2 regions of the Halobacillus sp. H74 genome follow, and region 2 is predicted to be linked to the other one. Evidence: riboswitches for the same ligand, from Rfam matches in the RefSeq annotation. Region 2 holds a riboswitch; the other holds the start of a gene.
The links. Region 2 has a riboswitch for lysine ahead of ACTWPX_RS11855 (Na+/H+ antiporter NhaC family protein). Riboswitches for the same ligand answer to the same signal wherever they lie in the genome.

Region 1 (16,731 bases), on a different contig from region 2:
AAAGGAAAAGGCTCCTCAAGCTGACACCAAACGTCTGTCTTTATTAAAAGGCAGGCGTTTTTCATGTATGAATCGTCTTTTTAAAAAAACTTTCACTATTATGGCCGATCATACTTTCTCAATTCAGCGGGTAATGGAGAAGGATAAGTAAAGTCTATGGAAGAGGAGAAGATCACATCCCAAGCATTCACATTGACATCAAACGTCTCCTTCCTTTATCTTATATCAGTAATCATAAGTAAATAGATCAGGATTAATGGGTTAGTTATAATTGCAAGAAACAAAAAGTAAGGAGGCTGTATATGAATAAGATTTGGAAGGGGTATCTCGAAACTTCTTTAATCAAAAAAATTACCGTCGCCTTAATCATAGGTGTCCTCATCGGTTTGATTTTTGGGGAGGGAGCTACCGTACTTGCACCGTTCGGCGATTTATTGATGCGGCTATTGAAATTCATCATTGTTCCGTTAATCCTTCTCACGTTAATTGTAGGCGTCAACCAGACGAGTGTTGGTGGTTTAGGTCGTATGGGAGGGAAAGTGTTCCTTTATTATCTGGGTACCTCGGCTCTTGCCATTATTGTAGGCGTAACAGTCGCTTCACTATTGAACCCAGGGACTGGAATGACATTAGATGGTAATGAAAGTGTCGAAGTACCTGAAAACCCTGGAGTCACAAGTGTCCTGTTGAATATTGTACCTGATAATATTCTAACAGCTTTTACTGAAATGAACTTGCTAGGCATTATTTTCACAGCACTCGTATTCGGGATAGCCATTTCCCATTTACGTTCTTCATCGGCTTACAATGAAATAGGTAATAGTCTTTACAAAGGGATTGAAGGGTTGAACGAAGCGACCCTAACCGTCATGAAAGGGATTTTGCAATATGTCCCCATCGGAATCTTAGCCATCGTAGCTGAGATTGTCGGCACACAAGGGGCGGAAACCCTCGGATCTTTAGGAACATTCATTTTAGTCCTTTATGTCGGTCTGCTCATACAGCTCGCTCTTTACATTCTTGTCCTGTTAGTTACCAAACAGCGTCCTTTGTCCTTTTTCAAAGAAGCCCGCACACCTATGATTACTGCTTTTGTTACACAGAGCAGTTCAGGTACTCTGCCGGTAACTTTAAACGCAGCACAAGCCCTCGGTTTGAAAAAAAATCTCTACGGTTTCAGTTTGCCACTCGGGGCGACCATTAACATGGATGGTGCAGCGATCCGTATTGCGGTTTCTGCTGTATTTGCTGCAAACGTCGTTGGTGATCCGCTGAGTTTTGCTGCCATTCTGCAGGTAGTCATTGTCGGCACACTTGCCTCAGTCGGTACAGCAGGCGTTCCAGGAGCAGGGATCATTATGATTGCCACTGTATTCTCCCAAGTAGGTTTGCCGATGGAAGCTGTTGCATTACTGGCCGCAGTAGATGTATTCGTCGGAATGGGAGCGACAGCACTTAACGTCACCGGTGACCTTGTCGGTACATCCGTCATCAACAAAACAGAAAAAAGAAAAGCTTAATGTAAAAAAATATTTAATTAGAGAGACTACGGAATGAAGCTTCCTTAGTCTCTTTTCATTAGCCAACTAATCTTTGTGGAGTGTTTATAAAATATAGAAAGCAAAACGGGTGATGCGATCTCAAGTCTTATGTTAATATTAATGATTAGCGACCTAAGTATTAGAAAGAAGGGGTATTCATGTCAGAGCAAGAACCATCCATAAATCGGGTCCCTTTGATGATCGTACTGATCTCAGGGGCCTTTGTTGCGATTTTGAACCAAACACTATTAGCAACAGCGCTGCCACATATAATGGCCGATTTGAATCTAGATGCCAACACAGCCCAGTGGCTGCAGTCCATTTTCATGTTAGTCAACGGCATCATGATTCCGATTACAGCATTTTTAATTGAAAGGTTTACCACCAGAAAATTATTCATGACAGCTCTCGGCTTATTCGCAGCAGGAACACTCGTCTGCGGGTTAGCTCCGAACTTTTCGGTACTGCTTGCGGGAAGAGTTTTACAAGCTTCCGGCGCCGGCATTATCCTGCCTTTAATGCAAACGATCCTTTTCCTCGTCTTTCCAATAGAGAAAAGAGGGGCTGCTATGGGGATGTTCGGGTTGGTCATTGCCTTCGCACCAGCGATCGGGCCGACACTTTCCGGCTGGCTTGTCGAGCAATTTCCTTGGAGAAGTTTATTTTTCGTCATTTTACCAATTGCCATAATAGATATCATCGTTGCTTATTTCATTTTAAAAAATGTAACCAAACAGACTTTTCCTAAAGTGGATCCGATTTCAATCATTTTATCCACCTTCGGATTTGGTGGAATTCTTTACGGATTCAGTGTGGCGGGGAATGGAAGCTTTACGAGTCCTGAAGTGCTTATTTCACTCCTTGTCGGAGCGGTTACATTGACCCTGTTCATAACAAGACAAATGAAATTGGAAAAACCGATACTCGAATTCAGGATCTTCAAATATAAGACATTCACTTTAACTACTGCCCTTGGCATGATTGTATTCATCGCCATGATCGGCGGGGCCGTCATCCTGCCTATTCTCATGCAGGACATGCTCGGTTTCACTGCATTTGAATCGGGACTCATGCTCCTCCCCGGAGCCCTTTTAATGGGGATCATGAACCCGATCACCGGTCGACTCTTTGATAAATTCGGAGCAAAATGGCTCGCTATCACCGGCCTTTCATTACTTGTCATTTCTACATTCATGTTTACGAATTTGAATCCTTCGACTACTTTCACTTACCTTGCCTTGGTAAACTGTGTCCGGATGTTCGGAATTTCCATGGTGATGATGCCCGTAACGACAGCTGGACTGAATCAGCTGCCAGCACACCTTATGCCCCATGGAACAGCGATGAACAATACGATGCGCCAAGTATCAGGAGCAGTAGGCACTGCATTGCTTGTCTCAGTCATGACGAGTCAGACCATTCCTTCTGAAGGGGTGCCCGGGCTCATTCACGGCGTCAATATTTCCTTCCTTGTTGCAGGATTCATTGCCGTCGCAGGTTTCATCATGGCCTTCTTCATCGGTCAATCACGTCCTGATGAAGAATCTGCTGCCTAGGAAAGTAAGACCCTCGTTGTTTCGTTTCAACGAGGGTCTTTATTATGTATAAGCAGGATTAAACAAACAGGAGATAAGCAGAGACTAAAACGACTAACAATAAAGCGACTGTAGTCATATAAGCAATGATGCGATGGGATGAAGCAAAACGGCTTTCGTTGATATTTTTTCGTGTTTGGTAATAATTAATCGTTGCCCCGACAATCGTCATGATGCCGAGGAATAAAGACACAATACTGACGAGAATGGCCAGTTTATTGCCCATATCCCCTGCATCCGGTAATGCTGTCATGTGGACAGTGGTTGCAAGGAAACCTACCCCTACAAGAGCGATGCTAGTCCGGATCCATGCCAGGTACGTCCTTTCATTAGCCAGGTGCTGTTGAATCAACTTTTGTTCATCCATTGGTCTTCCCTCCTTTTATAAACTTCCTTTCCCAATAAATAAAGCTTTTCAGAGGAGAATGTCAAATTCCTCAGTTAAAAAAGAGGAGAGTCGCCTTTAAAAAAGACACCTCTCCTTCAGATTATTTTTGTAAGGCTGATTTATATCGTTGATAGTAGTTCTCTACATTATTCAACAGCAACAACTCTGTGTACAAATAAGCTTTCATATTAAAGTCAGAGAAATTGATGTTCGTCAGCTCCTGGATTTGTTTAATCCGGTAATTCAACGTGTTGGGGTGGATAAACAACTCGTTCGCTGTCTGCTTCCCCTTCCCATTATTTGCCAAATAGGCTTCCAGTGTAAGCAAAAGTTCTGTCTGTTTATCAGAGTCATTCTTGATCAGTGTCAGAAGATCTTCACTATAGTAGTCTTCAGAACTGTTCTTTTCATACAGGGCAGCCAAGTATCTGTATATTCCGAGATTGGCGAATTCCCTGGGCATTGACTCTGGGCGAGGGCTGATGAAGTTGGCGGTTTCGATCACTTCCAAAGCTTCGAGGAAACTTTTTCTCATGTTGTACAGCTTTTTATACTCTTTCCCTAAACCAATTAAAAAGTGATAAAACGCTTCTTCTCCCGTTTCGCACTTCACTTCATCAATCAGATCTCTAGCAATATTTCTTGAAGAGAAGCTCTCATTTTCCCTGCCTTCAATGACCATGATGAGCTGGAATTCTGTTTTCAAGTAGTAGAGTTTTTTATCGGTCCGAAAACGATTCACCGTGTTTTCCAAGTAGTCGAGCATGTATTTATACTGGGGTGCCGTCACTGAAAAGACCATGACTGAAAAACGCTTAGGAATTTGGAGTTTAGCCAGTGACGCATCGTGACGGAATTGACTCTCACTGCCATACTCGTGATGAAGCAATTGCCAGAGCAGTTCCTCTTTACGACCTTCCTTGGCATTCACCTTCATGAATTGATCATAAATCAACTTTCCGAGATGCGGCGTAATCTCTTCTAAGAACTCCATTTCCTCTGCATCCAACAAATGATCAGCTTCCTGCACCCAGACGTAACCCATTGTATGACCGAGATGCTTCGCTGCAATCACCACGCGCTGGTGGAACCCGAGGTCCTCGATGGGATGGACACGAATCGGCTCAGGATGCTGTTCCAAACGTTGCACAATCCCTTCTTTCTTCAACCGATCGATGATGAAAATCGGACACTTCTTCGAAAGGATTGTCTTTTGCTGGGTTTGGTCGAAATCATCAAAAGAAGAACTATAGGATACCAATTCAAAGTTTTTATTCTCTATGATGACAGGCTTCTTCAACTTAGAACTGATCAGCTCTGTCGCTTTATGGATGTCCTCCGCCTGAAGGATCAATTCTTTTACTTCCATAGGAACCCTAACCTTTCCGAGTAGGCTGAATGTCATAATTCGTTACCCTCCATTATATCGGTTTGTCATAGAAAGAAAAAGAAATATATAATTTAAATGCGTAAGTGGACGGGGAGATACGACAAGCTTAAGAACAATTTCGGAGTGAAGCGGTTTTCTTCACGCAGACATTGGACTTAAGACCTCGAGTGTCTGTCCACTGGAGCTGGATATATTGAAAGTGTGTCGAGAGGTTGACAGACCTGACACGCATAAGCAGAACATTGCAGTTGGGCGGGCTTCCCCCACGTAAATGGACTGCTTATATCGCGAAGGGCTACCTATTTAAAAGGGGTAGCACACACTTTACCCCCCTATATGGATTCCATTTTTTGATTCTATTAAAAAAGCTCCCCCAAGAGTTTGGGGGAGCCTCAGGCATTGATTTAAAACATTTCGGAGATTGTTTTCGCTTGCATGTGCAAGGCCAAGTAATCTGGGCCACCCGCTTTGGAGTCAGTACCAGACATCTTGAATCCGCCGAACGGCTGGTAGCCTACGATAGCACCTGTACAGTTACGGTTGAAGTACAAGTTACCGACATGGAAGTCATATTTCGCCTGTTCCAGATGATCGCGATTATCAGAGATGACCGCACCTGTTAGACCATATTCTGTGTTGTTGGCAATTTCGAGAGCTTCATCGAAGTTCTTCGCTTTTGTGAAGCAGACAACTGGTCCGAAGATTTCCTCTTGCTGCATACGGGAATTTGGATCAAGATCCGCAAATACTGTAGGCTCAATGAAATAACCTTTGGAATCGTCACCTTTTCCGCCTGTGACAAGACGACCTTCTTCTTTACCAACTTCCATATAGCTCATGATTTTATCATAAGCGCCTTGATCGACGACAGGTCCCATATAGACATTCTCTTCAGAAGCGTTTCCAACGGTAAGCTTTTCAGTACGCTCTTTCACTTTTTCCAACACTTCATCGTAAACATCCTCGTGGACAACTGCACGGGATCCGGAAGAACACTTCTGTCCTGAGAATCCGAAAGCAGATACGATGATGGCATCTACCGCTGTTTCGATGTTCGCTTCTTTATCGACGACTACGGTATCTTTACCACCCATTTCAGCAATGACTTGCTTCAAGTGGTTTTGACCTTCTTGAATTTCTGCAGCACGTTTGATGATGCGTGTACCTACATCGCGGGATCCTGTAAAGGAAATAAGCGCTGTTTTCGGATGGTCGACGAGATAGTCTCCAACTTCTCCCCCGCTTCCTGGTACAAAGTTCAAGACACCTTTCGGAAGGCCTGCTTCTTCTAATACTTCTACGAATTTAGCAGCGATGACAGGACTGTTACTAGCTGGCTTCATAACTACAGTGCTTCCTGTAACCAATGGAGCAATCGCTGTTCCAGCCATGATTGCAAATGCCAAGTTCCAAGGCGGGATGACAACAGCGACCCCTGTAGACGTATAGATGTAACGGTTTTGTTCGCCTGGACGGCTTTCCACTGGTTTGCCATCTTTCAACTCAATCATTTGACGACCATAATATTCAAGGAAATCGATCGCTTCTGCTGTATCCGCATCCGCCTCTTTCCAAGGCTTCCCTACTTCATATACAAGGTAAGCAGAGAACTCGTGTTTACGGCGACGGATGATATGAGCCGCACGGAAAAGCAATTCAGCTCGAGCGCGTGGATCCCATTTTCTCCAGTCTTTGAACGCTTCAGAAGCGGATTGGACTGCTTTTTCAGCTAATTCTTGATTCGCTTTGGAAACCGTACCTACCACTTGTTTTGTATTGGCAGGGTTCGTGGACGTAATTTGATTATCTGTACGGATGCGTTCTCCATTAATCAGAAGGTCATGATGTTGACCCAATTCTTCTTTCACTTGCTTCAATGCTTCTTCGAAAGCTTTCTTATTTTCTTCTACTGTGAAATCTGTGAATGGTTCATGTTTATAAGGCTGTACCATAATAAATTCCCCTTTCTGATTTTGGAAATAATGATTAGTTGAAAATTCCTCTGACTGCAAATGCGATATTCGCTGGTCTTTCGGCTAGACGTCTCATGAAATAGCCGTACCAGTCTTCGCCATATGGCAAGTAAACGCGAACGGTATATCCTTCATTGAGGAGATCCTGCTGCATTTGAGTCCTCATGCCGTAGAGCATTTGGAACTCAAAGCGGTCAGTCGGAATATCATGTTCTTTTACCAATTGCTTCGTATAATCGACGATGGCATCATCGTGACTTGCGATGGCTGTATAATTTCCATTCAACAAGTTTTTCTTAATCAGATGTTTCAAGTTATCGTCGACAAGGTTTTTCTCCGGAAAAGCAACTTTTCCAGATTCCTTATAGGCCCCTTTGACGAGGCGTAAATATGGATCATAAGGATCCAGTTCATCCAGGTCTTCATCTGAACGGTAAAGGTATGATTGAATGACCGTCCCCAGATTCGGATGATCTTTCTTCAATGCTTTATAAATGTCTAGAGTGGCCCCGCACCTTGAGGAGTCTTCCATATCAATGGTGATTGTAATGTTGTGCTTCTGGGCTTCTCTTAAGATGAGCGCCATATTTTCCATTACGAGCTCATGACTGATATCCAATCCAAGAGAAGTCAATTTCAGTGATACTTCTGACTTCAACTGATTGCTCGCTATCTGCTGGATGCTGCGGATACATTCTCCCGCACGATCCCTGGCCTCTGCTTCAGAGTCTACAAATTCACCTAAATGGTCAACAGTTACTTCAAGTCCCTCATGGTTCAATTGCTGTATTAACGGAATTGCCTGGGAGAACGTCTCTCCCCCTACTATCTTGTCAGCCCCAAATCTACTGCCGAAACGCTTAGCAAAGCGATCTAACATCTTGTTGTTAGAAAGGTATAAGAAAAAGTTCTTACTGATGGCTTCCAAGATCACCACACCCTTTCATCATTCTCCTATCGATAACCATGTGGGTCTGCTTTAGGTGGAATGGAAAATTTGTTTTTTAACTGTTAAGAAAATTATAACGGATAGCGCTTCCATTCGACAACGTGCGCCAAACACAAAGATAACCCCCTAGTTTTAGGGTTTAAACACAAAAGACTAAAGCCCCCGTTTAGCGTAAGGAATTAATGGGAAAACATGGTTCTTCCTCAGGTCATCCAGAATTTGGATGACCTGAGGAAGAACCAAAAGAAGAACCAATAAAGTCTCCGCCCAATAAAAAAACGAAAGCCTGAAGGGATTTGCCTTCAGGCTTTCGTTTTTCTTTATTTCATGACTAAAACAGGGCAGGTGGCATTCTGGACGACGTTATTGCTCACACTCCCTAAGAACAGTTTCTTCACATTACCAAGGCCGCGGCTCCCGACGATGATCAAGTCCACTGCTTGCTCATCCGCATATTCACAGATACTGACACCAGGATTTCCTTCTACTTTACTAACGAGTACTTCACTGACGACATCCACCTCAGGTGAAACCATCTGTTCTTTCAAAGCATCCATTTCTGAACGGAACTTCTCTGCCATTTCATCCCCGATACTTCGTGAAACTACAGCATTTGTCATGGGGCCAGTCGGTTTGACAACGGATACGATGTGTATCTCCCTTTTTGGAGTTTCACACGCCTGATTCCTAGCTTCCCATACCGCTTCTTTACTCAAGTCACTCCCATCGTACGCAACGAGAATTCGTTTGGTCATAGGGAAACCCTCCATTAATAGAGAATTGATTTCTTACTTCTATTATAGCATAATGTAAGCGATTTCTTAACAGTGGTCTTATCTCTGCATTAAAAGGGTGGCCACTCCGTCCTTTTAATTTTAAAGCTTCCTTTCCCTGTTCACCTCCCAAGAATAGACAGACACCCATGACAAGTGTCATATGAAGATACTGACGTTTGTGTCTTATAAAAACATTGTTTTTAACCTATCATAAGGTTATGACCAAACGTGAAGGAGTCGTTTTTATGAATAAAGAGAAACAAAAAGAGCTGAAAAAAAGCGTATCCAGCTTTGCGAAACCAGATACATCCGCAGGCGTTCGCCAGCTTATCAATACACTCGTACCCTTTGTTCTATTATGGACCTTAGCTTACGCAAGCTTATCCATATCTGTCTGGCTGGCGCTTCCGATTGCTATAATCGCAGGTGGATTCGTCATTCGGGTTTTCATCATATTCCACGATTGTACACACCAATCCTTTTTGAAAAGCAGTAAAGCAAACAGGATTATAGGAACAATCGCCGGAATTCTGACCCTCTTCCCTTTTGACAAATGGAAGAGAAGCCACAATATCCACCACGCAACAAGTGGGAACCTGGATAAACGCGGCACAGGAGATATATGGGTCATGACTGTGGACGAGTATTTGAATGCTTCTCTTAAAGAACGCTTCGCCTATCGTTTTTACAGAAATCCGATTGTCATGTTCGGCCTTGGACCTATCTACTTGTTCCTAGTATCCAACCGTTTCAACCGTAAAGGCGCGAAACGCAAAGAACGTATGAACACATATTTGACGAACACATCCATCGCCGTCATCTACGGTTTGCTTATATGGGCGATTGGCTGGCAGGCTTTCTTGATCATCCAGCTCCCTGTTCTCTATGTCTCTGGCATGCTCGGCATCTGGTTATTCTACGTCCAGCACCAATTTGAGGATTCTTATTTTGAAGATGAATCCGAATGGGACTTTGTCAAAGCAGCTGTAGATGGTAGCTCGTATTATAAACTACCTAAAGTGTTACAGTGGGTTTCCGGTAATATCGGTTTCCACCACGTCCATCACTTGAGTCCGCGCGTCCCGAATTATATGTTAGAGAAAGCACACGAAGAAACACCGCCGCTTCAACATGCAACAACGATCACTCTTGGCACGAGCCTTCAGTCGATCCGATTCCGCCTTTATGACAAGGCAAATAAAACGTTCATATCCTTTAAAGAAGTGAAGCCATTGTTGAAAAAACAACGCTCTTCCATGCTGAATAAACAGCCAAGCTTACAAGACGATCAGTAATGTGAGAAGTCCATTCAGATGAATGGACTTCTTTCTTTCATTCAGGCCTTCCAGAGCTGTTTTTCCCTCTGCTCAAAGAGAAGATGACAACACTGGCATTTTTCGTATATGCTTGAATTAATGTGACAAGGAGGTTCCCGATGCAGAACTGGTACCATATCATCCCGAAGAATACAGGTCTCAGCACTTATGTGTGGATTATTTTTTGTGTGTTGCCATTTTTCTTCATTTTCCGATCTTCTTCGATGTATGAAATGTTGTTCGGAGTTCTAATGACACTTATCTTTTTCCTTGCTTACCGTTTATCCTTCATGTCGAACAGCCGTCTCACATACTTATGGGTAAGTATTGAAATGGCGATCAGCCTCGTCATGACCGTTTTATTCGGATATATTTATTTCGCCTTGTTCCTGGCGTTTTTCATCGGAAATATCAAACATCTGGGCGGATTTTTATCGTTATACATTGTACACCTAGCAACGACTTTGATCGCAATCACGACAACGTTCATCTATCAAATCGAATCCCTTTTTCCGAACTTACCTTTTATTATCATTGCGGTCATCGGAGTAATTCTGCTGCCGTTCACCATCCGTTATCGTAATCAGCAGCATAAGCTTGAAGGCGAATTAGAGGATGCCAATGAACGAATCTCTCAACTGATGGTCATCGAAGAACGCGAACGAATCGCCCGTGATCTGCATGACACCCTCGGGCAGAAACTTTCGATGATTGGATTGAAAAGTGATTTAGCAAACAAGCTGATTACGGTTAAACCGGAGAAAGCCATGCAAGAGGTCGATGATATTCGTACAACAGCCCGCACGGCTTTGAAGGAAGTCCGGGAGATGGTATCGAATATGAGGGGGACGAAGCTAGAAGACGAGCTTGTCCGTGTACAGCAGATCATTGAGGCAGCAGAAATGACGTTTGAATACGAAGGGGATCCTCATTTGAAAAACACACCGCTGCTCGTTGAGAATGTCCTGAGCATGTGTCTGAAAGAAGCCGCTACGAATATCGTCAAACACAGTGGAGCTACAAAGTGCAGGGTCGTCATCAACCCGCTTCCTACTGAAATCCTTATTATTGTTGAAGATGATGGAAAAGGAATCCCAGCCTCGGTCGAGCCGTTTCAAGGTCATGGGCTGCAAGGAATGCGTGAACGCCTGGAGTTTGTCAACGGCACTCTTGAAATTGAATCAAAAAATGGAACAATATTGCGACTGCATGTTCCGAATGTAATTAAAAATAAAGAAAAGGAGGGTCCGGCATGATTCGGATTGTCATTGCTGAAGACCAGCGGATGTTATTAGGAGCACTTGGAGCCCTGCTCGATTTAGAGGAAGGCATGGAAGTTGTAGGCAAAGCGAACAACGGCCAGGAAGCTTGCGACCTCGTAAGGAAGCTGGAACCTGACATCTGCATCATGGATATCGAAATGCCCGTCAAAGATGGACTGGACGCTGCTGAAGAGTTGTATGACCAACCTTGTAAAGTCATCATTTTAACCACTTTTGCCCGTTCCGGCTATTTCGATCGTGCCCGGAAAGCTGGTGTAAGCGGCTATTTGCTGAAAGACAGCCCGAGTGAAGATCTGGCGACAGCCATTAAAAAGATCATTGATGGCCAAAGGATTTTTGACCCAGAACTTGTCGACCTCGCTTTTACAGAGCAAAACCCGCTCACAGAACGCGAACAGGAAGTTATCCAACTGATGGCGGATGGCAAGAATACCAAAGACATTTCCCAGACCTTATACATCACTCCTGGCACGGTACGAAATTATATATCTGTTATTTTGGAAAAATTAGAAGTAACGAACCGCATCGAAGCCATCTCCCGATTCAAGGAAAAGGGTTGGTACAAGAAGTCAAAATGATTATCCCAACCATGATATAAAATCAATAATGGAAGTCCCCTCCGGTAATTAGTGGTATGCCTGAAACTCTCTATCGTGCCCGGGGGCTTTTTTTATGGTCATATCAAATAGATCAATCGATTTCCCTGAGTTCTTTGAATTTCAAATAGATAAAGGCAGCGTAGAGTGAGACAAGAGTACCAACGACGGCCATAATATGATCGATCGAAATACCGAGGGCCAAAACCCCCGAAGTCAATAAATAACTGACTGGAATCAGCCCCATCGATGCTAACGAAATAAGTCCCATCACACGCCCGAGCATTTTTTCTTCTATTAAACTTTGAACAAAGGCAATGAAAGGGATATTGGTTACAGATAAAGAAATACCGAAAATTCCAAGTGCCAGTATGCTCATCCATATCTCAGTGGTGAAGCTTAAGCCGGCAAAAGCGATACCTGTAAATATTAAAGAAAGGAGAGCCACTTTGCAGCGATTTTTCTTCAAGTTCAATACTCCGATAACGACGGACCCTACCAGCATTCCACCAGCTAATCCCGCTTCTAACAAACTGAAGTCAACCGACGTTCCATCCAAAATATTTTTTACGAACAAAGGAAGCCCCATCGTCATCGGGCCGACCAAAAATAAATTCAAGAAAACAGTGGTCAGAACAATGATGAGCAGCACCCGCGATTGTTTGACGTAAAGCAGGCCTTCCTTGAACGTTTCCCAAAATTCCTTCTCCTCCCCATCTTCATCCTTTCCTTCAGGAACACGCATAAGGAAAATGAGGGAACTTGCAATGATCAACATAACAGCTGTTGTTGCAAATACAACTTCATAATTACCGAAAGCGATGATTATTCCTGCAAGCATAGGAGCTAGTATGAACGATGTCTGGTTCGTCATTTGAATGACCGAATTTCCACGCGTCAAGTTTTCCTTATGAACAATAGACGGTATGACCGCACTCTCCGCCGCCCAGAAAAACGCATCTAAAATACCGAAGAAAAAAGCGAAAGTAACGAAGGTCCATAATGTGATTCCACCGAACAAAAACCATGCGACAAGCCCGATTAAAAGTAATCCGCGAATGAAGTCTGATAGAAACATGATTTTCGTTTTACTATACCGATCCGCGACGGTTCCGCTGATGATCATGAATAAGACACGCGGGATACTTACAGCGATATAAAGGATTCCAAGGGAAGCTTCTAAACCTAATACATTGACGACATACCAGCTTTGGGAAAAGAGGAAAAAGGAGATTCCGAAACTCGACAAAAGGGCAGCTCCCCACAACAATAGAAAATTTCTATTCTTGAATATAGAGGGGATTTCTTTTGGTTCAACTGTTGCCTCTTCCATAGCGATATCATTGACAGCCATAATTCTCACACCTTTTTTTAAATGATTAATAAAAGTGTATAAAAATTCCAAAGCAATGACGATATCCCTGAGAATGATTCAACTTCCGTCTCCAGACGGATTTTCCCGCATAAACCTTAAGAAGTTTGAGTGAATTCGCCACTTCTTGCTAGCTCAAAATTTGGTAATATATACTATTGTCAAAATTCCACGAGTCCTGTCAAACCACTTGTGTAAAAAACAATTGTTTGATACTATTCTCTATAACTAAATATTTTCTTATTTCAATTGATTTTGAAGTAAGGATAGAGGTGCAATGACATGAGTACGTATGTTGAGGAGAATGAGCTCCTGTGACACATAGGGAAAGGGGAAATTGCCGAAGCTTCTCGAAACTCATCATCCTGAAGCTGGTTCTGATGCTTAATAAGTGCAGGACTGTCATATAGGAGACTATATGGAGGGCTATCTTACGCAGGAACGGACTAAGTTTCTACGGCAGCAGCGATCCCTCGTTGCTGCTTTTTTGTTTTTTTACTGCTGTATGGCCCTCACTGCCTCGAAAATATTAAAATTCACAAAAGGGTGTGAGGTTATGAATTTCGGCCAAGTATTAACAGCAATGGTAACCCCGTTCGACAGCCAGGAGAATATTGACTTTGAGGCGACCAGATCGTTAGTCAACCACTTGATCGGAAATGGTTCGGACGCCTTAGTCATAGCAGGAACTACAGGTGAGTCACCGACATTGACTACAGAAGAAAAAGTGAGCCTCTTCAAATTTGTTGTCGAAGTCGTCGATGGAAGAGTCCCGGTCATTGCCGGCACAGGCTCCAACAACACACGGGCTTCGATCAGTCTGACTCAGAAAGCTGAAGAAGCCGGCGTCGATGCGATCATGCTCGTCACTCCTTATTATAATAAACCAACCCAAGAGGGGCTTTACCAACACTTCTCAACAATCGCAAAAGCGACATCCCTCCCCGTCATGCTTTATAACATCCCCGGCAGAAGTGTCGTAAACATGGAACCTGCTACGATCGTTCGCCTTTCTGGTATCAATAACATCGTTTCCGTCAAAGAAGCGAGTGGCGATCTTGATGACGCAACAGAAATCATCCGAGACACTCCTGATGACTTTTCTGTCTATAGTGGAGAAGATTCCAACACATTGCCCTTCGTATCGATTGGAGGAACAGGAATCGTATCTGTTTCGGCCCACGTCATCGGAAATGAAATGCAGCAGATGATCCAAAGCTTCCGTGAAGGTGACTTCGCGTTTGCTTCACGAATGCACCAGAAGCTCGTACCAGTCATGCATGCCATCTTCTCTGCCCCAAGTCCTTCGCCTGTCAAAGCGGCGCTGAACGCAAAAGGTGTGAAAGTTGGAGGTGTCCGTCTTCCTCTATTACCTTTGACAGAGGAAGAAGAAGCTTGTGTATTGAATGAGATCGGAAAAGTGCAACCGCAAGAAGTCGCAAGCGCTCTATAACACAAGGGGCTGGGACAAAACACTAACTGCCACAGGAAAAGACGAACAATAGGGTGGAATGGAACAAATGGTGCCAGAGCGGCGTAGGCATTTATTGCTTCATAAAGAAAACCCGAACGATTTCGTTCGGGTTTTCTAGCGGAAAATTTCTTTTGTCCCAACCTCTTTTCTTGTTGGAAAATTAAGCTTCTTTCTTCTTTTGAATGATCTCATCGACAATCCCATATTCCTTCGCTTCTGATGCACTCATAAAATAATCACGATCGGTATCTTCCGCCACTTTTTTCAACGGCTGGCCGGTCCGTTCTGCTATCATTTCATTGATCTGCTGCCGGAGCTTGATGATTCTCTTCGCTGATATCTCTATATCTGCCGCCTGCCCCCGTGCACCTCCAAGAGGCTGGTGGATCATAATCTCACTGTTCGGCAAGGCGAACCGCTTCCCCTTCGTCCCGGACAATAAAAGCATCGCACCAAATGATGCAGCCATTCCTGTACAAATCGTCCTTACGTCAGGCTGGATATACTGCATCGTATCTAGAATGGAGAACCCAGCGGAAGTAGATCCTCCCGGGCTATTAATATACAGTGAAATATCTTTGTCCGGATCATCAGCGGCCAAAAACAGCAGCTGAGCTACAATGCTGTTCGCCATATGATCATTTATTTCTTCGCTCACCATGACTATGCGGTCTTTCAAAAGACGTGAATAGATATCGTACGACTGTTCCCCTCGACTTGTCTGTTCAATTACATAAGGGATGGTATTCATTTCAACCTGCCTCCTTTAAGCTGCTAAAGAGAGGATGTTCGAAGGGGAGGAAGGCCGATGTGTGCTCCGAAAAGGTTGAAGCAGGATCGGTAGCTTTTCAATTAAAAGAGCCGGGTCCTGCACGGTCAGGGTTTGAATCACAGTTTCGTATAACAAATCTTCCTCTGGCCGTGTCCGCAACACTTGGAGTCTCTCTATTTCGGTAATGTCTTTTACATTTGTGCGGGCCCGCTTCAACAAAGCTTTAACACCCGTATCCGTCATCTCCAGGAGTTCTGCAATTTCTGAAATCTTATACTGAAAGGCTTCTTTCAAAACAAATGAGACAAGTTGTTTGTCTGACAACCTTCCAACTATCCTCTCGATAATCTCAGAGTTGTCGTGCACCCTATTTTTTGTATGTCCACTAAGATGTGGACTTGAAACAAGTGTTTCTTTCTCCTGCTTCCGCTTTTGATCGACCCAGCAGTGGTAAGAAATTTTTTTAAGAAGAGCTGGTTGGATTTCACTCCATTCATACTTCTCTAAGGCTTTAGAAAAAGACTCCTGGGCTAGATCTTTCCCTTCCCAAGCATCTTTGGTAAGAAAAAGACAGTAGCGCAAAAGTTTAAGATAATCCTCCCTCACCTTCTCTTCAACAGAAAGCGTATGATTGACCGTGCTCGATGTTACATCCACCTTCCTCACTCCTTTCAACCTCTCACAGCTATAACGGATAACATGGAAAAATAGATATGGGTTCTTTTAATTTATTCTGTTTTCCTTTGTGTATCCCTGCTTATTTTAAATACGGGAGGGAATTCCCTGTTGAACCACCCACAAAAAAGCCCCAGGCATGAAAACCTGAGGCTCAATTCTTCTTTATACTTCTACCGTCCAATCATGGATATCTTCTTTTCTGCCCCGTTGAATCCCCGTAATCGTATCGTAGAGCTTTTGGGATAGTTCGCCGATCTCATGGTCGTTGATGACCATCTTATTCCCAAGCCAATTCAGCTCCCCGACAGGTGAAATGACAGCTGCTGTCCCAGTACCGAAAGCTTCTTCCACCTTTCCTTCTTCATATGCCTCATAGAGTTCAGCAATGGAGATTCTCCGCTCGGTCACGGGTACTTCCCACTTCTTCAACAACTCGAGGATTGACGTACGTGTAATGCCCTTCAGAATGCTTCCGCTAAGGGCTGGTGTTACGACTTCTCCATCAATTTTGAAAAAGATGTTCATGCTTCCCACTTCTTCGATGTACCGTTTCTCTACACCATCAAGCCAAAGCACATCTGCATTCCCTTCTTGAGCAGCCTTTGCTTGAGCCTGGTAACCAGAGGAA
Region 2 (16,731 bases):
CTTGTTACCTTTAATCTTGCAGATGTCCATCCACATGATTTAGCTACGGTTTTAGATGCAGAGGGAATTGCTGTGCGGGCAGGTCACCACTGCGCTCAACCATTGATGCGTTGGTTGGAAGTATCTGCAACTGCAAGAGCAAGCTTCTATTTGTATAATACCGAAGACGAAATCGACCGACTTGTTGAAGGATTACAAACAACAAAGGAGTATTTTGGCGATGTCTTTTAATAACTTAGATACACTATATCGTCAAGTCATTATGGATCATTATAAAAACCCGCGAAACCGTGGTTCAATTGAAGGAGATCCCATGACTGTAGATATGAACAACCCTACATGTGGAGATCGTATACAACTTCAATTGTTAATAGATGATGGCATCGTAAAAGAAGCCAAGTTTGATGGTGAAGGCTGTTCCATCAGCCTTTCATCAGCTTCCATGATGACACAGGCCATCAAAGGAAAGCCAATTGATGAAGCTTTGAAAATGTCCGATCTTTTTTCAGATATCATGCAAGGGAAAGATGTTGACGAAGATAACCTTGATCTTGGAGATATCGAAGCCTTACAAGGGGTTTCAAAATTTCCTGCGCGGATCAAGTGTGCAACCCTCGCTTGGAAAGCGATGGAAAAAGGTGTCGATGAAGAGACGAAAGAGGATTAAGCTTTTGTCAATACCAAAAGGAGGTATATTATCATGGCCAAAAAAGCGCCAGAAGTAGGAGAATACCAATACGGATTCCACGAAAAAGATGTTTCTATTTTCCGTACGCAAAAGGGTTTGACGAAAGAAGTCGTTGAACAAATCTCCAACTATAAAGAAGAACCGAAATGGATGCTTGACTTCCGTTTGAAGTCTCTTGAGCAATTCTATAAAATGCCGATGCCACAATGGGGCGGCGACTTGTCTGAACTGAACTTCGATGATATCACTTACTATGTGAAACCATCTGAACGTTCAGAACGTTCCTGGGATGAAGTTCCGGAAGAGATTAAAAATACCTTCGACCGTCTTGGAATTCCAGAGGCTGAACAGAAATATCTATCAGGTGTTTCTGCGCAGTATGAATCTGAGGTTGTTTACCATAACATGGAGAAAGACCTTGAAGATTTAGGCGTTATTTTTAAAGATACAGATTCTGCTCTGAAAGAGAATGAAGATATCTTTAAACAGTATTTCGGTAAAGTAATCCCTCCATCTGATAACAAATTCTCAGCATTAAACTCTGCTGTATGGTCTGGTGGATCATTCATCTATGTGCCGAAAGATACGAAAGTGGAAACACCCCTTCAAGCTTATTTCCGTATTAACTCTGAAAATATGGGACAGTTTGAGCGTACGTTGATCATTGCTGATGAGGGATCATCTGTACACTATGTAGAGGGTTGTACTGCTCCAACGTATTCTTCCAGTTCCCTTCACAGTGCTGTAGTAGAAATCTTTGTGAAGGATAACGCTTATTGCCGTTATACCACGATTCAGAACTGGGCGAACAACGTTTATAACCTTGTTACAAAACGTGCCGTGGCAGAATCTAATGCAACCATGGAATGGGTCGATGGGAACTTGGGTTCTAAATTGACAATGAAGTATCCAGCTGTATTGTTGAAAGGAGAAGGGGCGCGCGGAATGACCTTATCCATTGCACTAGCTGGTAAAGGTCAACACCAGGATGCTGGTGCTAAAATGCACCACTTGGCTCCAAACACTTCTTCAACAATCGTATCAAAATCGATTTCTAAACATGGTGGTAAGGTAACGTACCGTGGTATTGTCCAATTTGGCCGAAAAGCCGAAGGTGCCCGCTCAAATGTTGAGTGTGACACGTTGATCATGGACAATGAATCGACTTCTGATACAATCCCATATAACGAAATCATGAATGAGAACATTTCTCTTGAACACGAAGCGAAGGTCTCTAAAGTCTCTGAAGAGCAATTGTTCTATCTTATGAGTCGTGGAATTTCTGAGGAAGAAGCGACTGAAATGATCGTGATGGGATTCATTGAACCATTTACGAAAGAATTACCAATGGAATATGCCGTAGAAATGAACCGCCTCATCAAGTTTGAAATGGAAGGTTCTATCGGTTAATTTTGATTTATATAACCGTACAGATTTTATTATCTGTACGGTTTATTTTTGTCCTTATATTCACTATGAAAGAAGGTTTTTTTATTTGTAGCAGGGTTTGAAAATCATGTGATCCGAAGCAGATAGACGCGGTTACTCTTCTGAGGGCATGGTGTTGGGTGCAACTTACAAGGGGCAGCTCGGAGAGGCACAAAATACTCTAGTTGAAATGACGTTGTTTCTCCTGCGAATTTTTCTAACCCGAGGAGGAGCAGCTTAAAAGCTGATATAGGATAACTATCTATTTACTGAATGTTCTTTCCATGTTATTTTTGTTATCCTTTCATGTTAAGGAACTCTTGGAAGCACAAGATGTTTTAGGAATACAAAACGTGATACTATAATATTATCTATTAAGAGTTGAGGAAGGTACGTATGTTTTTTGTTATGTTTGTTATTGGATTAATAACAGCTTTGGTAGGAAGCATTGCTGGCCTCGGCGGCGGTGTTATATTAGTTCCTGTTCTCCTTTTCTTAGGGGATCATTTTCAATCGTTTGAATGGGTGAACCCTCAAGCGATTGTAGGAATTTCATTAGTGGTCATGATTTTCACAGGGATGTCATCAGCTATTTCTTATATGAAACATAAGCGTGTAGATAAGAAAATAGGTGTGATTTTTTTATATGGAAGTATCCCGGGAGGTATTTTTGGGTCTTGGTTGAATCAATTCTTTGAAGCAGATGCCTTTTCTTTGTTTTTCGGAATCATTATGATTTTAGTATCGTTACTGTTTTTCATTCCAAGAAGGCAAAAAGGAAGCCCTTTATTTAAAACAGGAATCCAAAGAGAGAAAGTGGTCGACGGTAGGACTTACACCTACCGAATGCCATTCCTAATCGGCCTGCTTCTTTCGTTTGTAGTAGGAATGCTGTCGGGATTACTAGGTATTGGTGGAGGCTCACTCATGGTACCTGCCATGATATTACTTTTAAATATTCCACCACATATCGCAACAGCAACTTCTATGTTTATGATATTTTTTGCTAGTATATCCAGTTCAGCTACACATATCGCTCTCGGGCATGTGGAATGGGCCTATACCCTGTGGTTCATACCTGGGGCTTATTTAGGTGGTACTCTAGGAGCAGCAGCTAATCGTCATTTAAATGGACAGGCTGTGGAATGGTTCTTAAGAGTATTGCTAATAGTAATTGGTATTCGCTTAATTTGGCAAGGCATATGGTGAGGAGACTGATGATGAAGGAAAAATTATATTTTTATTATACAAGTGACTTACATAGTCATTTTGAGAATTGGCCCCAAATCGTCGGCTACTTTAATGAACAGAAGAAGAAACATGACTATAAAGGTGAAGAATACTGGTTGTTCGATAATGGAGACCATGTCGATCGCTTCCATCCTATTGCAGAAGGATTGATGGGAAAAGGCAATGTGGAACTTCTTAACCATGCTGGCTATCATGTTGCTACTATAGGGAATAACGAAGGTATCACACTTGCGAGTGAAGATCTCCATTCTTTATATGACCACGCTGATTTCAAGGTTGTTTGTGCTAATTTAACATGCAATATTACGGCTCCTCCTAAATGGTTAAAACGGTATCATATTGTTGAATCAAAAAAAGGAACGAAAATAGCCGTTATCGGCCTGACCGCCCCCTTCCGCGCTTTTTATCAGGAATTAGGATGGGATGTCTCTTTTCCTTTTGATGTACTGGATCTTCTCTTGCCAGAAGTCGAGAAAGAAGCTGACATGATCGTCCTATTATCTCATCTAGGGATTAATGATGATGAAGAAATTGCGAGACGTTATCCGTCCATTGATATAATTATAGGGGGTCATACCCATCACATATTTAAAAATGGTGAAAATGTGGAGGGAGCACTCCTGACGGCGGCAGGTAAACATGGCACTCACTTAGGTGAAATCATGGTGGAGTGGAATCTGGAAACCAAGAAGGTGACTAAAAAAGAAGCTTATGCTATACCTACAGAACAATTCAAAAAAGATGATGAAGCTAATGTTCAATTACAAGAGATAAGGTCTCAGGCAGTCAGGAGTTTAGAAGTGCCAATAACGAACTTGGAAGAAGCGATGCATATAGCATGGTTCCAGGATACGCCTCTTATGTCACAATTGACCGAAAAATTGAAGAATTGGACATCAGCAGATATTGCGATGTTGAATGCAGGTATTCTTCTCGATCATTTACCAGCGGGTGATATTACCTATGAGGATGTTCATCGTATCTGTCCCCATCCCATGAATCCGTGTAAGGTTGAATTGCGGGGCGATGAAATAATGGAAGTTATTCGGGCTGCTCATACAAAAGAACTTACTGAGATCCGTTTAAAAGGCTTTGGATTCAGAGGAGAAGTTATCGGGAAGATGGTTTTTGCAGGAGTAGATATTGAGGTGAAAAAGGGGAGTGATGGGGAAGAACATGTGGTAAACGTTTCTCACAATGGTTTTCCGATAGACCATAACAAGGTGTATAGCTTTGCCACAGCGGATACATTCACTTTTGGAAGGTTTTTTCCTGAAATTGCATATGCATCAAACAAAAAATATTTTATGCCTGAATTATTAAGAGACTTATTATCTGAAGTATTAAGAACATAGAAGGTGAATTCCATCATAAAGCTACCATCAGGTAGCTTTATTGTATGTGTCAATATACCTTGTTTAGTTAGGAGCTTAACATGAGAGTGATTGCTACCAAATCCCTTGAGCCCGGTACAATTTTAGGGAAAACTATTTTTAATGAGAATGGTCAAGTTTTACTTCATCGGGGAGTTGCTTTTAATTCCCGGATGATAGAACGACTGGATAAATATGATATTACATATGTTTATATCGAAGATGGTCATACGGAGGATATTGAAACGCAGTATCCAATTTCAGAAAAGTTGAGAATGAAAGCAATTAAATCCATTAAGGATTCTTTTTCATCTGTAGACGAACAATCGAATCACTTTGTTTTTGAAAAGTCCGGGCGGGAAATGCGGGGAATCGTACGGTCCTTGATGAATGAATTACGCAATCATGATGAAGTCATTTCTCTTCTATCTGATGTATTCACTTATGATGATTACATATTTACACATTCATTAAATGTGACGATGTATGCTCTTGCCTTAGGGAAAGAGTTACAATTACCAGCTCAAAAGATGGAAGAGTTAGGTTTAGGGGCGATTTTGCATGATATAGGAAAAATCAGCGTCCCGAGAGAGGTCCTTTTGAAGCCGGGAAAATTGACTGAAAAAGAATTTGAGATGATCAAGAAGCACTCTGAAGCAGGTTTCGAATTACTGAGAAAATCTCCGAATATCTCCTTGGTTGCGGCTCACTGTGCTTATCAACATCACGAGAGGTTGAATGGATCCGGTTACCCGAGAGGGATTGAAGAGAATGAAATCCATTTGTTCGGGAAGATTCTTGCGGTTGCAGATGTGTTTGATGCGGTAACAAGCAACCGTGTATATCGAGAAGCCATGTTGCCACATGAAGGATTGGAAGTGCTTTATTCTGGCGCAGGCACTTTGTACGATCGGAAAAAAGTAGAAGCTTTCCGAAGGTGTATTGCTGTTTACCCAAATGGATTGACGGTTGGTTTAGATGATGGCCGTAAAGGCGTTGTTGTAAGCCAGCATCCACATTTATGTGACCGGCCCATAATCAGAGTCTGGGAGAAGGATGAGCCTGCTTATGATATGGATTTGTCTAAAGAATTAAATATTGTCATTACGAATTGTGATACAACTTCTTTAAGTTGATGCTTAATCCCCTTCTTTCCATCATATAGATAGGTGAGGAGGGTTGTTTTATGCCAAAAAAGAATGTGACAACAGGGTCCTCGATCGGAAGGCGGATCGTTATCAGTATAATATTTTTTGCCCTTTTCACCGCCTTAAGTCTCTGGTTCATCAACAGAGGAGTGACGCCTGCACTGGTGGAGATTGCTGAAACAAAAGCACAGCAACTTGCGAGGGATGCGATTAATGAAGCAGTAAGCAAAACCATTGCGGAAGATTTACAGTTCAATGATCTTGTGAAAATGGAAAAAGATGAAGAGGGCAATATTGTATATATGGGGTGGAATTCAGTCGTTGTAAACAGAGCGTTGAGAGATACAACGATTCGTGTCCAAAATTTCCTTAAACGTATGGAGCTTGGGGAGCTTCCTATGGAAGACACTACTCTTGAGCCGAACATAGATCCTGATATGACTCAGGAAGAGTTGGGAGAACAGCCAGCCACTCTTATTGAACTGCCAATCGGCGTTGCGACGAACAATAGCTTACTTGCTAACTTGGGGCCTACAGTTCCAGTGCAATTAAGAGTCATTGGGGATGTTCAATCAGAAGTGGATATTAAAATGACAGAGTATGGGATCAATGCAGCTTTATTTGAATTAACGATTCATTTTGAGGTGAATGTACGTATCGTCATTCCATTTTCTACAGAAACAACAGTCGTGACAAACAATATCCCTATTGATCAAGCCACCGTTCTCGGAAAAGTGCCTAATTTCTATGGCGGTATGTCCGGAGAGGGGACTCCCTCATTTTCCTATCCAATGGAACCCTTGCAATAATATGAATCCCTTGGTAAAATGGCTAAGAATTGAATATGCGTGACCTTATCAGATCGGTGAGGTAGAGGTGCAGACATCATCAGTAATCAATGGGAGTTTGACAAGCGAAGATCATTGAGGAAAGGGATTGTTTGCCGAAGTGTAGAGCAGTGAGTCAAGCTGTTAGACGCTGGTGTACATCTAAACAGGAGATACACTGTCATGCATGCTTTTGGGTGCATGGGGCGCTACTGATCGAAATGGAGGATAATCAAATTGCCGCAAAAAGGCAGTGGTAGGTTATTTTCTATCATTGTCTTTTTTTATTCCTCAATTTTAATCCACAGTAGCCTTCCAACTCCCGTTACATCATAAGATATACGGAGGGGAACAACATGGAAGGAACCATCTTTTCTTTAATTCCAGCAATATTGATGCTGGTCCTTGTTTTAGTCACAAGGAAGGTGATCCTATCCCTGGGGATAGGGATAATCGTAGGAGCATTCATGCTCACACAAATGGATATCGGATCAGGTATTGGTCTGATCTGGTCTATTTTTGCCAGCATTTTTGTAAGTGATGGCACGTTGAATATGGGAAGTATCTACCTTTTGGCTTTTTTATTCTTATTAGGTATAATGACTGCTTTTATGACTGCTTCGGGAGGCAGTCTGGCTTTTGGTAAATGGGCAGTAGAACGCATCCGTACACGACGAGGAGCCCAACTCGTACCGTCTTTATTGGGGATAGTCATCTTCATCGACGACTATTTCAATGCTTTAGCTGTCGGACAGGTTGCGAGACCAGTAACCGATCGCTATAAAGTATCCAGAGCCAAACTTGCTTATTATATTGATTCGACCTCAGCACCTATTACAGTCATTTCACCCATATCAAGCTGGGGAGCATATATCATCGGGACCATAGGCAGTATATTGGCAGCCAACGAAATTACGAACTACCAAGCCTTCGAAGCATTTGTCCTAATGATACCAGCTAACTTATATGTCTTTGCGGCTTTATTACTTGTATTCATGACGATTTATTTCAGGCTGGATATCGGTCCGATGAAAACTCATGAGAAACGTGCACTTGCAACAGGGGAATTGAATGACCCTGAAAAAGGAGATGTGCCAGGTGATTTGAATGATGAATTCAAAGAGCATGAAAATGGAAAAATCACACATTTGATTTGGCCAATCGTGTCTTTGATTGTCGGAACTGTAGCTACAATGGTTATAACAGGAATCCGCAATTCGGAAGGTACCGCGGATATTCTCTCCATTTTCGCCAATACCAATGTAAATATTTCCTTGTTTACTGGTGGTTTAATAGCAGTCTTCCTCGCTTTGGTCCTTTATATAGGACAACCTCAGCCGAAGTCAAATGTCATCCGTGTCTTGGCTGAGGGTCTTAAAGCGATGCTGCCTGCCATTTATATTTTGATTTTCGCGTGGATGATTGGTGACATCATCAGCCAATTGCAAACAGGTGAGTATTTGGCTCAACAATTCAGTCAAGCAGATATTAATATAGCTTACCTGCCATTTATCATATTCCTGTTATCTGGATTTATGGCTCTGTCGACAGGGACGTCTTGGGGTACATTCGGAATCATGCTGCCAATTGCGGGAGAAATCGCAGCAGTTACTGATCCGACGCTCATTCTGCCTGCACTGTCCGCCGTCCTCGCGGGTTCGGTATTTGGTGATCATTGTTCACCTATATCAGATACGACGATTCTTTCCTCTACTGGAGCGGGAGCGAATCATATCGACCACGTTCTTACACAGCTTCCGTATGCGGTAATTTGTGCGGTTGCAGCTTCAGTGGGATATATCATTTTAGGTCTTTCAGGACAGGTATGGATACCATTAATGATTACATTGGTGATTGTGGCGGTTGTAGCATTGATCATTCACAAAATAAATCCTGCCACTACTTCAACAAGTAAATAGACAAAAAAGATAGAGGATAAAAAATCCTCTATCTTTTTTTAATCGAGCGGGTTTTAAAAATTTCAGCCGGTGCTTCATAAGCAACTTTTCAACTAAAAGACCTGTCTCTTCAAGCCCTTTCCTGAAAACATCACCCCACTTTTAACTATAAGAGGTATACTCTCTGTATCCTTATTATGAATAAAGTTCCCTTCCTAAAAAGCATTTTATTGAGATGAATTTCTGAAAACTACATTTTACATTTTCTGAAAATTTTAAATTTATTTTGACAAGCACATTTTTGATGGTTATAATTTAAGCAGAAATAATCAGAAAAAAATAAAAATTTCGAAACATCCTCAGGTCTTTTGAATCATATGTTTTTTTGAGGGTTTCGATAACTCAGGGAGGTCTTTCGCATGGAAAATCGTGCACAATGGGGAACACGAGCTGGTTTTATACTAGCGGCCGTTGGTTCTGCAATCGGTTTAGGAAATATCTGGCGTTTTCCGGCAGTAGCTTATGAAAACGGTGGAGGGGCATTTTTTATACCTTATTTATTTGCTCTTTTGACAGCGGGTATTCCGCTGTTAGTCATGGAATTTACAATCGGTCATAAGTACCGTGGTTCTGCACCGCTTTCTTTCTTTAGAATGAATAAGAAAGCAGAATGGCTGGGATGGTGGGCTGTATTAGTATCTTTCGTCATCTCAACTTACTATGCCGTCATAATCGGCTGGGCTATTTCGTATAGTATCTTCGCTTTCAATCTTTCTTGGGGAGCCGATACAGAAGGCTTTTTGTTCAATGAATATTTGCAATTATCTGTAGATCCCGGTCAAACAGGAAGCCTTGTACCTGGTGTTCTGATTCCACTTCTTATTGTTTGGGTCATTACGTTGGGGGTTCTCTTCAAAGGAGTTAAAAAGGGAATTGAAGCAGCTAACAAAATTTTCATTCCGACGCTTGTCGTTCTATTTTTAATCATCGTAATCAGAGCGATCACCTTACCTGGTGCCGCTGAAGGATTGCAAACGTTCTTCGCACCAAACTTTGATGCGATTACAAACAGCTCGGTGTGGGTAGCCGCTTATGGTCAAATTTTCTTCAGTTTATCGATTGCTTTTGCTATTATGATCACTTATTCCAGTTACCTTCCGAAAAAATCGGATATTACAAATAACGCTTTCATTGCTGGCTTCAGTAACTCTGGTTTTGAATTATTAGCTGGTATTGGAGTTTTTGGAGCCCTAGGTTTCATGGCATCTCAAAACAACGTTCCTGTAGATGAGGTTGTTAGTGGAGGTGTGGGATTAGCCTTTGTGGTCTTCCCACAAATCATTAACGAGTTTCCTGCCTTAAATGGTCTTTTCGGATTCTTGTTCTTCTTATCTCTAGTATTGGCAGGTTTGTCTTCTTTAATTTCGATATCGGAAACTTATGTAGCCGCTTTAAGCGAGAAGTTTGGATTATCAAGAAATGCAGCAGTAGGATTTGGTGGCGGTCTAGCAGCTATTATCTCGCTATTATTTGCAACACAAGGTGGTTTGTTCTTCCTTGATGCGGCAGACTATTTCATCAATCAATTCGGTGTAGCATTCGTCGGATTAGTTGAAGTTGTTGTCATTGCCTGGTTCTTACGTAGTCTTGGCGATTTCCAAAACCATGCGAATGGCATTTCAGATATCCGTCTGGGTGGATGGTGGAAGATTTGTCTTGGAGTCATCACCCCACTTGTACTCGGATTTATGATGTTCGATCTCTTCAAAACAAACCTTCTTAGACAATTTGATACCGAGACCGGTAACTATGAAGGCTACACAGATGGCTTCATTTTATTCGGTGGTTGGTTTGTTGCTGCATTCGCAATCGTTATAGGTTTCCTAATGACTCTTAAACGTTGGGATTCCAAAGCTCTTGGGGATGAAAATAAGGAGGTAGGCTAATATGACAGCAGGTGCTATTACAATGATGGTTATTGGTATGGTCGTAATTTGGGGAGGACTTGCTGCAAGTATTATGAATGCAGTGAAAAAATCCAAATAAAAAATAAGGGCGCCACACTTGAAAAAGTGCGGCGCTTATTTTTTTATTTGGCCATCCGTTCCCATTTTCTCAGAAAAGGATAGGGATCGAAGGACCATTCATTTTTTCCATTGTCTTGATACATTCCGTAATGCAAATGAGGAGGGAATTTACCGGATGTCCCTGGTGGTCCATAACCAGATGCTCCTACAGCTCCAATTACATCTCCAGGCTGCACGATGTCCCCAACTTTCACATCTTCAGCAAAGTTTTGAAGGTGGGCATAATAATGGTATATATTGTAAATATCCCGTATTCCGATGCGCCACCCTCCGAACTTGTTCCATCCTTTCATTTCGATGACTCCGTAAGTCGTGGACTTGACCGGTACGCCATAATTCGCAAAGATATCTGTTCCTTCGTGAACTCTTCTGCCACCGAAGCCACGCGCATCTCCCCACGTACTTCTGAAGCTGTAATTCGCTTGTTTAGGTAATGGGAAGTCACGATTTGTCAACTGGACAGTTTGGAATTTTTTAAAGACTTCTGCTGTATTCATTATGGTCTGTACAGTCAGGTCTCGTTTATAATAATTCCATAGTGCAATTTTGATATCTTCTTCTGTGGTTCCGTATGACTTGATGTAGTTCCCAAGGGACCATAAGAGATCTTCATCATTTTCAATTTGTATTTTTCCATCACCATTCCCATCAGAACCCCAACCTGCAGGGAATAGGTGGGCAGGTATCTCCCCAGCAGTCCCATTCCAAAACATAGGGTCGACTTGTATCGCTGTTATCCTGCCATCTTCCGGGTCATCATGTACTTGTCGTTCGTATTGATCGATAGCTGCCAAGTACTCCCAGGGGATATCAGTAATTACGGAAGTTTTTTTATAAAGAGCCAGTCGATCTTTACTTTCTTCATCTGCATGAATAGTTTCAGCGTGGAAGAAGCAGCTCATTAAAAGGCATAAAATCATTAGACCGAAATATTTCATATAGTTCACCTACATTATTTTGATACCTTTAGCATTAAACAGTAAGCTGATTCTTATGTTTGGAAAAATTGGGTTGCCGTTTAATTTTCCATCCCTGTCTTATCTTTCGTATCCATATTCGGTCCGACGTTCGGCTGATTAGAGTTTTCTTCCTGGACTTTTCCTTGTGGTGAGTTCTTCATTTTTTTTATAATACTGTCAATCGTGTCATTATATCCTTGGTCATAAACTGTCGAATTGCTCAAGCTTTGGATATCACCAAAAGACGCGGGGTTGTCAGAGACATATACATGATAAAAGCTTGGCACTAGGGAATATGCGGTTTTCTGTACCATATCTGCAGCTGATTCTCGATCAGTGTCGTCTGCTTTTTTATAGGCTACCAGAACTTCATTGTCTGTTACTACAGTAGCTACATCTTCGAATTTGTCATAACGAAGGATCATTCTTGAAATCATATCTGCCATTTGTTCGCGATTGACTTTAATTTCTCTATTTTTTTCTGCGTCTTGATTGAGCTGTTGTTTATTGAATCTTACATATCCGACTTGGCCATCCTTCTGTTTGTCGTTGTACCCATCCATTGCGTTTCCATTCAAAGTATCATCATCCATCATATTCTTCGCTTCTTCCTCTTTCGTTTCTTGACATCCTGCTGCAATCAAGGCGAATAGAGTAAAAAAGATCGTGATTTTCATTAATTTATTCAATGTAGTTCCTCCTTGAAAATAATATCGTGATAGTTCTTAGATTGGTCATTTTCAAAAGAAACATACCTTTTTCCCGAACTTGCGATTCCGTCATTAATATCAAATGTGATACACTATTGGTAGGATAGAGGTGAGAGAAGTGGTCGAACTATTCGGTAAAACATATGAGGTTTTAGAAGATCATCAAGAAGCTTTTCAACAAGAGGAAGTGGAAGGACGCTTCAGTGATATTTTGAATAAATATGATTTCATTGTAGGAGATTGGGGGTATGGCCAGCTCCGTCTTAAAGGTTTTTATGATGATCAAAATTCTAAAGCTACATTTGATACGAAGATCAGTACGTTGGAAGATTATTTATATGAATACTGTAATTTTGGATGTTCATATTTTGTATTAAAACGGATAAGAAATTAAAAGCCGACGCGCTTCGTAAAAGCACGTCGGCTTTTTTCAATGTTTTTCTTCTGAAGGCTTGAGGTCCTGATCTGTTTCATCATGAAGTGGATGGGCTCCATCTTCTTGACGGGGCAGATCCTGGTGCAGTGCTTTATTTTCATAGTTGAAAGCACTATAGTATCTTTGCTTCTCTGTCCATGGAGCACTTTTTTCGTTGTTTACGGGTTCGTACTTGTTTCGAGGTGCACCATAGGGGCCCTCGGGTAATTGCTCAGGAGTTAAAAAGTTTCGTTGGGCTTCAACATTGGCGAAATCCGAATATTGATCTTTACCTTTTCCCATAAAAAAACCTCCTTCAAGCTTTAGTTTAGCCAGGGGAAGTTTCTTTATTCTCTCATAACAAGTAGGGAAGGTAATTGCGAAGTTCCTCTGCCTCCATCGCACTTAACTGGAACATATGCTCGAGGTGCCCGTCTTGGTTAATGTTTTCCAAATCCAATAAAGCTTGACGGTTTTTCGGCAAGTTGATGACCATTGTCTGGTTATTGAAATACTCGGCTCTCATTAAAGCGAGCTCAAACCGATGGCTTCCAGTGGTAAAGGATACGAAGCGAGTGCTTGTATCTTGAGTGATATCCTCAAGAAGAGGTCGTTCAGCCATAAACTCATCATCTCCTATTCTTCGTTGGTCTTTAAGTGGGGCTTGAGGTTCAAATGATGATGGGCCTTTACATATCGGACTGTCATAGTTTTTGCCCGCATTACGATTGAGTCTGTTTCTGCAAGGTCCCCGCCCAGGAATTTCACACCATTCAACAATTCACCCTCTGTTACTCCTGTACAAGCGAAGATGGCATCATCGCTTTTTACAAGGTCGTTAAGAGTGAGGAGTTCAGATGGGTTTTCGATACCCATATCATGACAGCGGGTGATTTCTTCCTCATTTTGTGGAGCCAGGCGAGCTTGCATATCTCCGCCTAGACTCTTCACAGCTGCAGCGGTTATGACTCCTTCAGGTGCTCCACCGGTGCCGATGAAAAGGTCTACGCCTGTTTGTGAAAGGCATGTAGCAATTGCAGCAGCGATGTCTCCATCACCGAACAATTTGATGCGGGCGCCTTTTTCAATGACACGATCGATGATTTCCTGGTGGCGATCGCGTTCCTGAATGATGACGGTTAAATCTCTTACGCGCTTGTTGTTGGCGCGAGCGACAATATCAATCGTCCGTTCAATGGGATCGTCGATACTAATAAGGCCTTTGGCATTTTTTCCTACTGCAACCTTGTCCATATACATGTCAGGAGCATGTAAAAGGGCACCACGTTCCGCAGCAGCAATTACAGCTACCCCATTATTATGTCCTTTTGATACAATGCTAGTCCCTTCTAATGGATCGACAGCTATATCAACAGCTGGTCCGGCTTTATTTCCCAGTTTTTCACCTATATAAAGCATTGGTGCTTCATCCATTTCACCTTCACCAATTACAACGACACCATCCATAGAAACGGAATCGAACATCGTTCGCATTGCCGTAGTGGCGGCATCATCTGCGCTTATTTTGTCTCCACGCCCCATCCATTGTGCGGAAGCAAGGGCAGCAGCTTCTGTTACTCGTACAAGTTCTAAGGCTAATTCTCTCTCCATATCATTTCTCCTCCGATTCTTCTAGACCTGCTTAGGCTAACATGAATTTTAAATAGACATACTTTTTTAATTAAAACCATGAATTATGTTATCATATTTATTGAATCTGTGTGAAAAAGTTTTTGGAGGTATAAGCATGTACTTTGTGAACAGGGCAAAAATCGAAGAAATTTTAAATTATATGGAAAAAATCCAATCAGAATACAAGCAACATTCTTTTAACGATTTTGCCGAGCGTCTGCTGCTCGAACGTTTGACACATTTGAGTGTTGAGGCAATCATTGATGTGGGTAACATGATGATTGATGGATTTATTATGAGAGACCCTGGCAGCTATGAAGATATCATTGATATTCTTACTGATGAGAAAGTATTGCCAGTAGATGAGCAAGAGGGATACAAACGGTTCATCCAATTGAGGAAAGTGGTTGTCCAACATTATACGGATATTCCTCATACTGATGTGGAAAAAGTATGGAATGATCAATGGACTTCTATTGAAAATTTTCCTTTGCGGGTGAGGCAATATTTAGATAACGAGTTGGGACCAGTTTCAGCATTTTCGAAAAACTGATGTTTTAAGAAGCTTGATGAAAAGGTTGTGGAATTGATTGAAGGACTATAAGGCTTACCTGATTGATTTAGATGGAACGATGTATAAGGGAGATAAAAAGATAGATGGATCTTCCGAGTTTGTCCGGTATTTAAAAAGCAAGAAGCTTCCTTACATATTTTTGACCAATAATTCCTCAAAGACAACTGGCCAGATCGCTGACAAGCTGATTAAGTTAGGTGTGGAAGCAACCGCGGAACAAGTCTATACGAGCAGTATCGCCACGGCTGAGTATATCAAGAGTGAGAATTCATCGGCGCGCGTATTCGTCATTGGTGAACATGGGCTTTATGGTGCGCTTGAAAATGAAGGGTTGTTGCTCGTGGAAAAAGATGCGGATTACGTCGTTATCGGCATCGACCGGGAAATTAATTATGAGAAACTTACACAAGCTTGTTTAGAAGTAAGACAAGGAGCGGTTTTGCTGAGCACAAACGGTGATATTGCGATTCCTACCGAGCGGGGGATGGTCCCAGGTAATGGAGCACTGACCGCCGTGATATCAGTCAGCACAGGAACAGAGCCTATTTTTGTTGGAAAGCCTGAATCATTGATTATGGACCGTGCTCTGAAAAGGTTAGGATATGGGAGAGAAGATGTGCTGATGGTTGGTGACAATTACAACACAGATATCAAGGCTGGGATCCGGGCTGGAATGGATACCTTGATGGTTGAGACAGGTCTCAGCTCATTCAATGATCTTACAGATGATGATGTACACCCGACTTACAAATGCATTGATTTATTCGATTGGATGAAAAAAGGTGATGGGACAACATATTAAATGCCACTGGAAAAGACAAACAATAGTGTAGAATGGATCAGATGTTGCTGGAGCGGCATATGTATTAAATGATTCATCTAGAAAACCCGTACGAATTCGTTCGGGTTTTCTAGAGAAAAAATTCGTTTGTCACCGCCTCTTTAGCTATTAGTAACACTTAAATGCATGGCGCCTTACATAATATAAGGACCAAAGAAAATTGTAACTAAAAGCACGTGGATGCCGATGAAATAGGTCAACTGAATGGATATGGACCAATCCCTGATGCGTGCTCCTGACTTTAAAATAACAAAAGCTAATAAAGCAAACCCGATTATGAATAGGAAAGGACTACCTGGAAAGCTAAGGTATTGTGGTGCTGCAGCTAGTAAGCGATCTGAAAAGATAGGATCACGAACGATTAGAGCTGCAAGCATGTAAATAGTGATTCCTGTATAAAGTACCCAAGAATGGTCTTCCTCCATTGCTCGATTACTGGAGAACATCAGCACGACCAGGAATAGGAAAGGCCAAATGAACCAAAACATTGCAATGATCAGAGCCAAGAAGCTGAAGGATAGCATGCCCATTGTTTTTCCGAGCGCGTGTATAAGGCTGCTTTGTTTCACTTGGTCTGCTTTTTCTATAATGCTTGGATCCATTGAGGATATAAGAATTTTATTGGCGTCTCCACCGTTATCCACCCAAGCTATCGTCTCTCCATCGATCCATGTAGGATGGTGTGAAATATCTGGTGTATTACTCATTCTTGTTATTTGCTGTGTGCCTTCTTGATCAATCAAAGATTTATAAATATTAAATTGATCGGGCTCGTTGAACCTGGTCTCTGTTGATCCGATTGCTTTAAAAAGCATGGTAGTTGAATTTTCATCCGATTTCATGGTTAAATCTGAAACTTCTCTCAGCTCTGCATTCCCTACTGGGTCTTGAAAGCTCATC

Region 1: it holds a riboswitch for lysine, as region 2 does, so the genes downstream of both, dapA (4-hydroxy-tetrahydrodipicolinate synthase) here and ACTWPX_RS11855 (Na+/H+ antiporter NhaC family protein) in region 2, are expected to answer to the same signal.

Annotation. Positions count from the first base shown of each region.
Region 1 covers NZ_JBQQCI010000001.1:434,579-451,309, forward strand. Annotated here, with positions in the region: gene ACTWPX_RS02070 (sodium/glutamate symporter) at 1-24, shown strand, start outside; gene ACTWPX_RS02075 (dicarboxylate/amino acid:cation symporter) at 303-1,520, shown strand; gene ACTWPX_RS02080 (MDR family MFS transporter) at 1,700-3,097, shown strand; gene ACTWPX_RS02085 (YidH family protein) at 3,156-3,503, opposite strand; gene ACTWPX_RS02090 (PucR family transcriptional regulator) at 3,625-4,929, opposite strand; gene pruA (L-glutamate gamma-semialdehyde dehydrogenase) at 5,319-6,866, opposite strand; gene ACTWPX_RS02100 (proline dehydrogenase family protein) at 6,901-7,815, opposite strand; gene ACTWPX_RS02105 (universal stress protein) at 8,157-8,591, opposite strand; gene ACTWPX_RS02110 (fatty acid desaturase) at 8,858-9,907, shown strand; gene ACTWPX_RS02115 (sensor histidine kinase) at 10,048-11,184, shown strand; gene ACTWPX_RS02120 (response regulator) at 11,181-11,789, shown strand; gene ACTWPX_RS02125 (MFS transporter) at 11,902-13,161, opposite strand; lysine riboswitch at 13,439-13,616, shown strand; gene dapA (4-hydroxy-tetrahydrodipicolinate synthase) at 13,736-14,632, shown strand; gene clpP (ATP-dependent Clp endopeptidase proteolytic subunit ClpP) at 14,814-15,404, opposite strand; gene ACTWPX_RS02140 (sigma factor-like helix-turn-helix DNA-binding protein) at 15,420-16,082, opposite strand; gene ACTWPX_RS02145 (branched-chain amino acid aminotransferase) at 16,266-16,731, opposite strand, start outside.
Region 2 covers NZ_JBQQCI010000004.1:516,069-532,799, forward strand. Annotated here, with positions in the region: gene ACTWPX_RS11820 (cysteine desulfurase) at 1-231, shown strand, start outside; gene sufU (Fe-S cluster assembly sulfur transfer protein SufU) at 221-667, shown strand; gene sufB (Fe-S cluster assembly protein SufB) at 701-2,098, shown strand; gene ACTWPX_RS11835 (sulfite exporter TauE/SafE family protein) at 2,513-3,325, shown strand; gene ACTWPX_RS11840 (bifunctional metallophosphatase/5'-nucleotidase) at 3,337-4,722, shown strand; gene ACTWPX_RS11845 (HD-GYP domain-containing protein) at 4,803-5,876, shown strand; gene yunB (sporulation protein YunB) at 5,927-6,697, shown strand; lysine riboswitch at 6,752-6,935, shown strand; gene ACTWPX_RS11855 (Na+/H+ antiporter NhaC family protein) at 7,072-8,634, shown strand; gene ACTWPX_RS11860 (sodium-dependent transporter) at 9,033-10,559, shown strand; gene ACTWPX_RS11865 (methionine/alanine import family NSS transporter small subunit) at 10,561-10,659, shown strand; gene ACTWPX_RS11870 (M23 family metallopeptidase) at 10,703-11,638, opposite strand; gene ACTWPX_RS11875 (YhcN/YlaJ family sporulation lipoprotein) at 11,719-12,348, opposite strand; gene ACTWPX_RS11880 (YutD family protein) at 12,488-12,763, shown strand; gene ACTWPX_RS11885 (cytosolic protein) at 12,800-13,087, opposite strand; gene ACTWPX_RS11890 (DUF3055 domain-containing protein) at 13,140-13,406, opposite strand; gene glpX (class II fructose-bisphosphatase) at 13,421-14,395, opposite strand; gene ACTWPX_RS11900 (DUF86 domain-containing protein) at 14,532-14,969, shown strand; gene ACTWPX_RS11905 (TIGR01457 family HAD-type hydrolase) at 15,007-15,792, shown strand; gene ACTWPX_RS11910 (hypothetical protein) at 15,966-16,731, opposite strand, start outside.